DNA from 2 places in the Micromonospora sp. NPDC047465 genome. Region 1 is predicted to be linked to the other one. Evidence: riboswitches for the same ligand, from Rfam matches in the RefSeq annotation. Region 1 holds a riboswitch; the other holds the start of a gene.
The links. Region 1 has a riboswitch for cobalamin ahead of cobN (cobaltochelatase subunit CobN). Riboswitches for the same ligand answer to the same signal wherever they lie in the genome.

Region 1 (4,861 bases):
CAGCGCCTGGTACGCCGTCGAGGTGAACAGGTCACCGCTGTGCGCGATCATCGGCGCCCCCGACCCGGTCTTCTCCACAAACCAGCCGAGGGCGTAGGAGTCGGAGACCGCGGACGGGCGGTGCAGCGTGGCGAGGCCCGCCGGGGAGACGACCGCCGTGCCGTCCGGACCGCGACCCTGGTTGCCCTGCGCGATCAGCCACGCCGCCATGTCGCGCGCCGAGCTGAGCACCCCGCCGGAGCCGTTGCCGAAGGCCGGCGGCTCGGGCAGGGCGACCGGCCTGCCGAGGATCATGAGGTGGCCGCGCGCGCTCGACGGCAGGTCGGCGGCCACGTCGAGGGTGCGACTGTCGGTCATGCCGAGCGGGGCGAAGACCCGCGTCCGCAGGTACTCGTCGAACGGCAGCCCGCTGACCACCTCGACGAGTCGCGCGGCCACCTGGAAGTTCGGGTTGTGGTACTCCCACCTGGTGCCGGGGGCGGCGGCCAACCGGGCCGTACGCATCCCCGCGACGGCCTCCCGCAGCGAACCCGGCTGCCGCCTGCTGAACGCGGGGAACGTCGTGTCCGACATCCCGGAGGTCTGGTCGAGCAGCTGCCGCACGGTGATCCGGACCGCCCGGGGATCGGCCATCGTGAACTCCGGCAGGTGCCGGTGGACCGGCCCGTCGAGTTCCACCCGGCCCGCCTCGACCAGCTGCATCACGGCGAGGGCGGTGAACGACTTGCTCACCGACGCCACGGCCATCGGGGTGTGCGCCGTGATCGGGTCGCCGGCGGGGGTGCGGCCGTACCCGGCGGCGTGCACCACCTCGGTCCCCCGGGTGACGGCCACCGCGACGCCGGGCAGCCCGGTGGCGTCGCGGTACTGGCGGACGGCGGCGTCGACGGCGGCGACGTCGATCCCGACCGGGGGCGCGGCCGGGGCTGCCGGGGCGGGCGACGCGGCGAGCGCCACCGCACCGGCCAGGACGAGGAGTCGCGTGATCATGGTCGGAGTCTCGGCCGGTCGGGGACCCCGCACATCGGATCGTGGTCCGAACCCGGGATCGGACCGTGGTCCGACGCCCGGCGGCCGGCCGGTGGATACGGTGGTCCGGTGGTCACCTCGGGGCGGCTCGGGCTGCGGCAGTTGATGGCGTTCGACGCGCTGGTGGGCGTCGCCCTCGTGCTCCTCACGGTGTTCCGGACGCCCGGCGCCCCGGCGCTCGCCGGTGGCCTGGCGGTGCTGTTCGGGGCTCCGCTCGCCGTCCGCCGGCGCTGGCCGGCGCCGGTGCTCGCCGTCGTGGTGCTGGCGGGGGCGGTGGCGGTCGCCGTCGGGGTGGCCGGCGACGCGGTGGTGTTCGCGGTCGCGTTCGCGCTCTACCCGGTCGCGCTGGCCACCTCCACCCGGGACGGCGTGTCGGCGCTCGTCGTGGTGCTGGCCGCCCTCACGGGCGCGGGGCTGGCGGGCGGCACGGTCCCCGGGCTGCCGATCGTTTCGACCCGGGCGGGGGAGGAGTCGTTCGCCGCCACGCCGGTCCCGGTCCTGCTCTACGCCGCGACCGTCGTCGCCGCTTCGTGGACGCTCGCCCGTGCGGTGCGCGCCCGTCGACGTCACATCGCCCAACTCGCCGCGTCGCGTGCCGACCAGGCGGTGGCCGAGGAACGGTTGCGCATCGCCCGGGACATCCACGACGTGGTCGGGCACAGCCTCAGCCTGATCGCCATGAAGGCGGCCGTCGCCAACCACCTGGCGGACAGCCATCCCGAGCAGGGCCGGGCCGCCCTGGGCACGATCGAGCGGGTCAGCCGGAGCGCGCTCGACGACATCCGGGTCGTGCTCGGCGCGCTGCGCGACCCGGCCGACACCGCGCCGAGCTTCGCCGAACTCGACCGGCTGGTCGAGGCCGTCCGGTCCGCCGGTGTCACCGTCGACGTCGACCGGGCGGCCGACCTGGCCCGGGTGCCCGCGGCCGTGCAGGCTTCGGCGTACCGCATCGTGCAAGAGGCGCTCACCAACGTGCTGCGCCATGCCGGCCCGACCCGCTGTCGGCTCGCCGTGGCGGTCGAGCCCGGGGTGCTGGCCGTCGCCGTCGTCGACGACGGGGGGTCGGGGCGCGCCGTCGGGCCGCCCGGCCACGGGCTGCGGGGCATGCGCGAGCGTGCCGTGATGCACGGCGGCACCGTGGAGGCCGGCGTCGAGCCCGGCGGCGGCTTCGCCGTGCGCGCCCGGCTGCCGTTCACCCCGGCGGTGTCGGACGATGGGTGAGCCCGTACGCGTGCTCCTGGCCGACGACGACGTGCTGCTGCGCGGCACCCTGCGGCTGCTGGTCGACGCCACCCCGGGAATGACCGTGGTGGCCGAGGCGGGCACCGGGCGGGCGGCCGTCGAACTCGCGAGGACGCATGCGCCCGAGGTGGTCCTGATGGACGTCCAGATGCCCGAGATGGACGGCATCACCGCCACCGAGCACGTCACCGCCGGCCGGGACGCGCCCCGGGTGCTCGTCCTCACCACCTTCGACCTCGACGATCACGTGTACCGGGCGCTGCGGGCCGGGGCGAGCGGCTTCCTGCTCAAGGACACGTCCCCCGTACGGCTGCTCGACGCGATCAGGGTGGTCGCCGCGGGCGAGGCGCTGCTGGCCCCCAGCGTCACCCGTCGGCTCATCGCCGAGTTCACCCGGATGCCGGCGGCCCGACGGGTGCCGGGACGGCTCGACGGGGTGACCCCGCGGGAGCGGGAGGTGTTGACGTTGATCACCCGCGGGATGTCCAACACCGAGATCGAGCAGCACCTGCACCTCAGCCGGGGCACCGTCAAGACGCACATCGGCCGGTTGATGACGAAGCTGGGCGTCCGCGACCGGGCGCAACTGGTGATCGCGGGCTACGAGTCGGGGCTCGCCGACCGGTGAGGTGACGTCGACCGTCGTGAACGCCGCGCCGGCCCGGCGGGTCGGCGTCCGATCCCGCCGCGTTGACCCGGGCACCGGGGGTGTGGCAGCATTCGCGGCCTGACGGCAGTGAAGGAAGCCGGTGCGATTCCGGCGCGGTCCCGCCACTGTCACCGGGGAGCGATCCCCCCTCGTGAGTCACGGCCGTGCGTGCGCGGTTGGAAGACCGGGGGTGAGCGTCGATCCGGGAGCCAGGATACTTCGGCCGTCGGGAGTGACCCCAGGGCGTGGACACCCGAGGAGGACCCGATGACGCACCGCGTCTCCGCCATCGACGATCATCGTCGCATCGTGCCCGGCCGCGCCAGCGCGCCGGCGAGCAGCCGCGTTTCCGCAGCCCCGTCCGGCCGCCGCGCCGCGCGTCCGGCCGGCCGTGGTGTGCCCGCCCCCGGCCGCCCCGCAGCGGTCGGACGCGTCGCCCGTCCCTGACGCCCGCACCGCGCCGCCCGACCCCGCCGGCCCGCCGGTGAGCCGCTCCCCGGCCCGCCGTACCCGCTGAACCGCGCCCACCCTCGTACCGCCCGATCGTCCTCGCGTCGATCCGGGCGTCACTCTCCGGAGCCGTCCGTGCGCATCCTGCTGCTGTCCACCGCCGACACCGACCTGCTCGCCGCCCGCGCCAGCGGCGCCGACTACCGCCTCGCCAACCCCGCCCGGGTCGCCGCCGACGCCGTGCCCGCGCTGCTCGACGGCGTGGACCTCGCGGTCGTACGCCTGCTCGGCGGCCGGCAGGCGTGGCCGGACGGGCTCGCCACGGTGCTGGCCTCCGGCGTGCCCACGGTCGTGCTCAGCGGCGAGGCCCTGCCGGACGCGGAGCTGATGGCGGCCTCCACCGTCCCCGCCGGAGTGGCCACCCAGGCGCTGGCCTACCTGGTCGAGGGCGGCCCCGGGAACCTCGCCCAGCTCGCCCGGTTCCTCTCCGACACGGTGCTGCTCACCGGCGAGGGGTTCGCCCCGCCCGCGCCCACCCCGACGTACGGCGTCCACGGCGACCGTCCCGTGCGGCCCGACCGGCCGACCGTCGGGATCGTCTTCTACCGGGCGCACGCCCTCGCCGGCAACACCGGCTTCGTCGACGCCCTCGCCGACGCCGTCGACGCGGCCGGCGGCAACCCGCTGCCGATCTTCTGCGGCTCGCTGCGCGGCCTCACCGCCGGCGCGGGACCGCTCGGGCTCTTCGGCCGCTGCGACGCCCTGCTGGTCACCGTGCTCGCCGCCGGCGGCACGGTCGCCGCCGACGCCTCCGGCGGGGGCGACGAGGACGCCTGGGACGTGGGCGCGCTCGCCGCCCTCGACGTGCCGGTGATCCAGGCGCTCTGCCTCACCAGCACCCGCGAGCAGTGGGCCGGCAGCGACGCCGGACTGTCCCCGCTGGACGCCGCGATGCAGGTGGCCATCCCCGAGTTCGACGGCCGGATCGTCACCGTGCCGTTCTCGTTCAAGCGGATCGACGCCGACGGGCTCTCCAGCTACGTCGCCGACCCGGAGCGGGCCGCCCGGGTGGCCGGCATCGCCGTGCGGCACGCCCGCCTGCGACACGTGCCCAACGCCGACAAGCGGCTCGCGGTCGTGCTCAGCTCCTACCCGACGAAGCACTCCCGGGTCGGCAACGCCGTCGGCCTGGACACCCCGGCCTCGGCGGTCCGGCTGCTCGCCGCCCTCGCCGAGGCCGGCTACCACCTCGGCGACGCCCCGGTGCCCGACGACGGGGACGCGCTCATCCACGCCCTCATCGCCGCCGGGGGACACGACGTCGAGTGGCTCACCCCGGAACAGCTCGCCGCAGCCGAGGCACGGGTGCCCGGGGCGACGTACCGGCGCTGGTTCGACCAGGCGCCGGCGGAACTGCGGGAGCGGATGCTCGCCCACTGGGGGGAGCCGCCCGGCGGGCTCTACACCGACGGCGGGGACATCGTGCTGGCC
Region 2 (4,861 bases), on a different contig from region 1:
GACGTGCTCGACCACGCCCGGCGCGCCGACGGCGGGCCGGACGCCAGCGGCACCGCCCGCGTGACGGGCGGCGCTGTCGGCGCGGTCAGCGCGTCCGGCGCCACCCGGTCGGGGGCCTCCGCCGGCGCGGTGCCGCGCGCCGACTACCGCGCGCTGCCCCGGGTCACCTTCACCGACCCCGAGATCGGCGCGGTCGGCCTCACCGAACGGCAGGCCCGCGAGCGCGGGATCAACGTGCAGGTCGGCCTCGCCGAGCTGCCGTCGTCGGCGCGCGGCTGGATCCACCGGAGCGGCAACGAGGGATTCGTCAAGCTGGTCGCCGACGCTGACCAGGGGGTGCTGATCGGCGCGACCTCGGTCGGGCCGGCCGGCGGCGAGGTGCTCTCCGGGCTGGTGGTGGCGGTGCACGCGGCCGTGCCGCTGGCCCGGCTCCGGCACATGATCTACGCCTACCCGACGTTCCACCGCGCCATCGAGGACGCGCTGCGGCGCCTGCGCTAGACGGACGCGCTGCGACGCCTGCGCTAGACGGCCGCGCCGTGCCGCCCGGCGCCGGCGGCGAACCGGGCCGCCCCGGCCGCCGCGTCGGCGGCGAGCGAGTCCATCCCGTACGCCAGCTCGGTCGCCAGCGCCGCCGGCTCCGGCTGGCCCGCGCCGGCCAGCACGGCGGCCCGGTCGTTGCGCAGGCAGGTCTGCGGGTGCCGGGCGATCTCGGCCGCCAGCCGCTCGGCCGCCGCCCGCGCCTCACCCGGGGCGACCAGCCGGTTCACCAGCCCCATCGCGTACGCCTCCTCGGCCGGCACCGGCCGGCCCGTGAGGATCAGGTCCATCGCCCGGCTCTCGCCGATCAGCCGGGGCAGCCGGACCGTCCCCCCGTCGATCAGCGGCACCCCCCAGCGCCGGCAGAACACCCCGAGGACCGCGTCGGACTCGGCGACCCGCAGGTCGCACCAGAGCGCCAGCTCCAACCCGCCGGCCACGGCGTGACCGGAGATCGCGGCGATCACCGGCTTGCCGAGCACCATCCGGGTCGGGCCCATCGGGCCGTCCCCCTCCGGCTCGACCCGGTTGCCGCTCGGGGTGCCGATCGCCTTCAGGTCGGCCCCCGCGCAGAACGTGCCGCCGGCGCCCCAGAGCACGGCCACCGCTGCGTCGGGGTCGGCCTCGAAGGCGCGGAACGCGTCGGCCAGGGCCCGGGCCGTCGGCCCGTCGACCGCGTTGCGGGCCGCCGGGCGGTCCAGGATCACCGTGGTCACCGGCCCGTCGTGCTCGACGCGTACGCCCATCGGCACAGCATGCCCCGGTGGTGCCGGCGGCGCCAGGGGCGTCAGCGCGCCTTCGCGGCGCGGGGACGGACCAGGGTCGCGCCCAGCGCGGCGCCGACCACGCACGCCACCCCGGCCGCCTGCGGCCAGGCCAGCAGCTCGCCCAGCAGGACCAGCCCGACCAGCGCGCCGATCGCCGGCTCCAGGCTGAGCAGGATCGCGAAGACGCGGGCCGGCATCCGGCGCAGCGCGGCCAGTTCGGCCGAGTACGGCAGCACCGACGACAGCAGTGCCACCGCGACGCCCAGCGCGAGGGTCCACGGGTCGAGCAGCGCCGTGCCGCTGCCGGCGACCCCGAACGGCAGTACGGCGAGCGCGGCGACGGCCATTCCCAGCGCGAGGCCCCGGCTGCCCGGCACACGGGCGCTGACCGCCTTGCCGAGCAGTACGTACCCGGCCCAGCCGACCGCGATGGCGACGCACAGCAGCAGCCCCACCCGGTCCATCCCGGTCCCGCCGAGCCCGCTGATCAGCAGCACCCCGCCGCCCGCCAGGACCGCCCACGCCACGTCGGCCGGCCGGCGGCTGCCGGCGAGCGACACCAGCAGCGGCCCCGCGAAACCGATGGTGACCGCCACGCCGAGCGGCACCCGGTGCAGCGCCGCGTAGAAAGCGAGGTTCATCAGCGCCAGGGTGAGCCCGAACGCCCCGACCAGGCCGGCGGCGCGCCAGCCCAGCCGCAGCCCGGGCCGGGCCACGAGCAGCAGGATCAGCGCGGCGAAGCCGAGCCGCAGCGTGGTCGTACCGCCGGCGCTGGTGCTGCCGAAGAGTTGCTTGGCGACGGCCGCACCGACCTGGGTGGAGAGCATGCCCAGCAGCATCAGCAGCGGCGGCGGCACGGCCCGGGGTCGGCCGAGGGCGACGGTCAGTCGGGCCGCCGGGTGGCCGGCCGGCAGCGGGCGGGAGGCGAGTGCGTACACCCGGACCACACTGGTCGCGGACGGCGCGGCGCGCGACCGGATTTCCACGCCCGGCCGGCGGTCCGGGGCGGCGGTCCGGCCCCTGGCCGGTCCGGCCCTGCCGGTCGGCGACGACCTCTACCCCGACGCGGGTGCCGCCGCCGGCCGGGCGGCGGGTCCGGGTGGCGCGGCGCTAGCATGCCGGGCGGCACGATCATGTGAGGTGCCCCGCGCGAGCGGGGAGAATCGGGAAGCCGGTGCGAATCCGGCACGGGCCCGCCGCGGTGACCGGGGAGCCACCGTCCACGCGCGAGAGCGCAGCCACTGGCCCGCCCGGGCCGGGAAGGCGGACGGCCAGGCGTCGATCCGGGAGTCCGAAGACCGGCCTCGCGGTCAGGTGCCCACGCCCGGAGCGTGGGCCGAGCGCAGCGGGAGCCTGCCTTGGATCTCTACGACGTCATCCATCGCCGCCGGGACGTCCGCGGCCAGTTCACCGGGGCGCCGGTGCCCGACGGGACGCTGCACCGCGTCCTGACCGCGGCGCACGCCGCGCCGAGCGTCGGCTACTCCCAGCCCTGGGACTTCGTCCTCGTCCGCGACCCCGAGCTACGGCGCCGGTTCCACGAGCACGTCCAGACCGAGCGGGACACCTTCGCCGCCACCCTGGACGGGGAGGCGGCCGAGCGGTTCGCCCGCATCAAGATCGACGGGGTGCTGGAGTCCACCCTGTCCGTGGTGGTCACCTACGACCCGGCCCGAGGTGGCCCCGCCGTGCTCGGGCGGCACGCCATCGCCGACACCGGGCTCTACTCGGCCTGCCTCGCCATCCAGAACCTCTGGCTGGCCGCCACCGCAGAGGGGCTCGGCGTCGGTTGGGTGTCGTTCTACCGGGAGCCTTGGCTGGCCGAACTGCTCGGCATCCCCGACGGCGTACGGCCGGTGGCGTGGCTCTGCCTCGGGCCGGTCACCCACTTCGAGGCCGTGCCCGACCTGGCCCGGCACGGCTGGCGGCAGAAGCGCCCGCTGGCCGAGGCGATCCACCACGACCGCTGGACGCCGCCGGACCGCTGACCGCACCACCGCGGAAGGGCGGGTGCCATCCGGCCGGTGCCCGCCCGGTTCCGGGCCGGCAGGGACCTCGTCACGCACCGCTGCGGATCCGTCACCGGATACCGGTTTGCGGTCGCTCCTGCCGGGAAGTCGGTACGGGTGCGAGCACTCATGACGAAGATCGAGCAGGCCTCCGCGCTGGACCGGATCGGCGACCGGTTGCAGCGGGCCGTCCAGGCCACCCTCCGCCCAAGGCGCGTCCGCGACCTGCTGCACGGCGTGTGGCTGGGGCACCCGCTGCACCCGGCGATGGTGCAGGTGCCGGTCGGCGCGTGGCTCAGCACGGCCGTGCTGGACCTGATGCCGGGGCAGCGCCGCGCCGCCACGACGCTGTGCGCGGTGGGCACCGTCAGTGCCCTGCCGGCCGCGGTCGCCGGGCTCAACGACTGGGCGGCCCTCGCCCGAGACCAGCGCCGGATCGGCCTGGTGCACGCCGCCTCCAACAGCGTCGGCCTCACGTTCTACGCCGGCTCCATCGCCGCCCGGATGACCGGCCGGCACAACCTCGGCCGTACGCTCGGCTTCCTCGGGCTCAGCGCCGCGAGCATGGGGGCGTACATCGGCGGGCACCTGGCGTACAAGCAGGGCGCGCAGGTCAACCAGAGCATCTCCGAGCTGCACCGGATGAGCGACGGCTGGCACTCGATCGCGGACATGTCCGCCCTGCCGCAGCGAAAGCTGATCACCCGGGAGATCGACGACGTCTCGGTGATCCTCTACCGGCACGGCGACGAGGTCACCGTGATGCTGGAGCGCTGCCCGCACCAGAGCGGCCCGCTCGGCGAGGGTGAGGTGCAGGAGATCGACGGGCACGCGTGCGTGGTCTGTCCGTGGCACGGCAGCACGTTCCGGCTCAACGGCGGCGAGGTCGTGCACGGGCCGTCCGGCAACGACCAGCAGGTCCTGCCCACCCGCATCGTCAACGGCATGCTGGAAACCCGCCTCCCCTGACCACCCACCCCACCCACCCACCCACCGATCAACGGGGGCGTCCGGGGGTTGGGGTGGGGTTGGGTGGGTCAGGGGCGGCGGTGGCGGCCGATTTGGGGTTCGCGGGTGGTGTCCGGGTGGGCGCGGGCCAGGGCGCCGGCCACCGGGTGGGGGCCGGTGGGCGCGTCGCGGGGGCCGCCCGGAGTGGTGCTGCTGCTCGGGATCGCGGTCGTCCCGGTGGGGGTGGTTGGGCCGGTGTCCCGGGGACTCGCGTTCCGTCCGGTTCCGCGACCCGTCCGGGCCCGTACGGTTCCGTCACGTTCGGTCGCGCGTCCGATTCCGCTGCGGCTGCCTCCGTTCCGCCCGGTGCCTCGACGGCGTGTGGTGGCGGTGCGGGCCGCGCCTGCCGGTACGCGGGCGGGGCGGCCGCGCAGGCCAAGGACCGCGCCGATCTGCGCGCCGACGATGCTCGCCACCGCCAGGACGGCGGAGACCGCGAGCGGTCGGTTCACGCGGTCGGGCTCGCCGGCCCGGGCCGCCCCGACCGTCAGCGTCGGGGCCTCGTCGCCGGGCGCGTCGGCCGGCGGCGGTGCCGGG

Region 2: linked by a shared signal. The riboswitch ahead of bluB (5,6-dimethylbenzimidazole synthase) and the one ahead of cobN (cobaltochelatase subunit CobN) in region 1 are both predicted to bind cobalamin.

What each region holds. Positions count from the first base shown of each region.
Region 1 is NZ_JBEYTP010000024.1:75,381-80,241, reverse strand. Features, by position in the region: gene ABZ793_RS21675 (serine hydrolase domain-containing protein) at 1-990, opposite strand, end outside; gene ABZ793_RS21670 (sensor histidine kinase) at 1,099-2,250, shown strand; gene ABZ793_RS21665 (response regulator transcription factor) at 2,243-2,899, shown strand; cobalamin riboswitch at 3,011-3,140, shown strand; gene cobN (cobaltochelatase subunit CobN) at 3,506-4,861, shown strand, end outside.
Region 2 is NZ_JBEYTP010000001.1:76,921-81,781, reverse strand. Features, by position in the region: gene ABZ793_RS00445 (FAD-dependent oxidoreductase) at 1-501, shown strand, start outside; gene ABZ793_RS00440 (crotonase/enoyl-CoA hydratase family protein) at 525-1,286, opposite strand; gene ABZ793_RS00435 (EamA family transporter) at 1,328-2,245, opposite strand; cobalamin riboswitch at 2,429-2,629, shown strand; gene bluB (5,6-dimethylbenzimidazole synthase) at 2,666-3,295, shown strand; gene ABZ793_RS00425 (Rieske (2Fe-2S) protein) at 3,446-4,285, shown strand; partial or broken gene ABZ793_RS00420 (LysM peptidoglycan-binding domain-containing protein) at 4,663-4,861, opposite strand, start outside.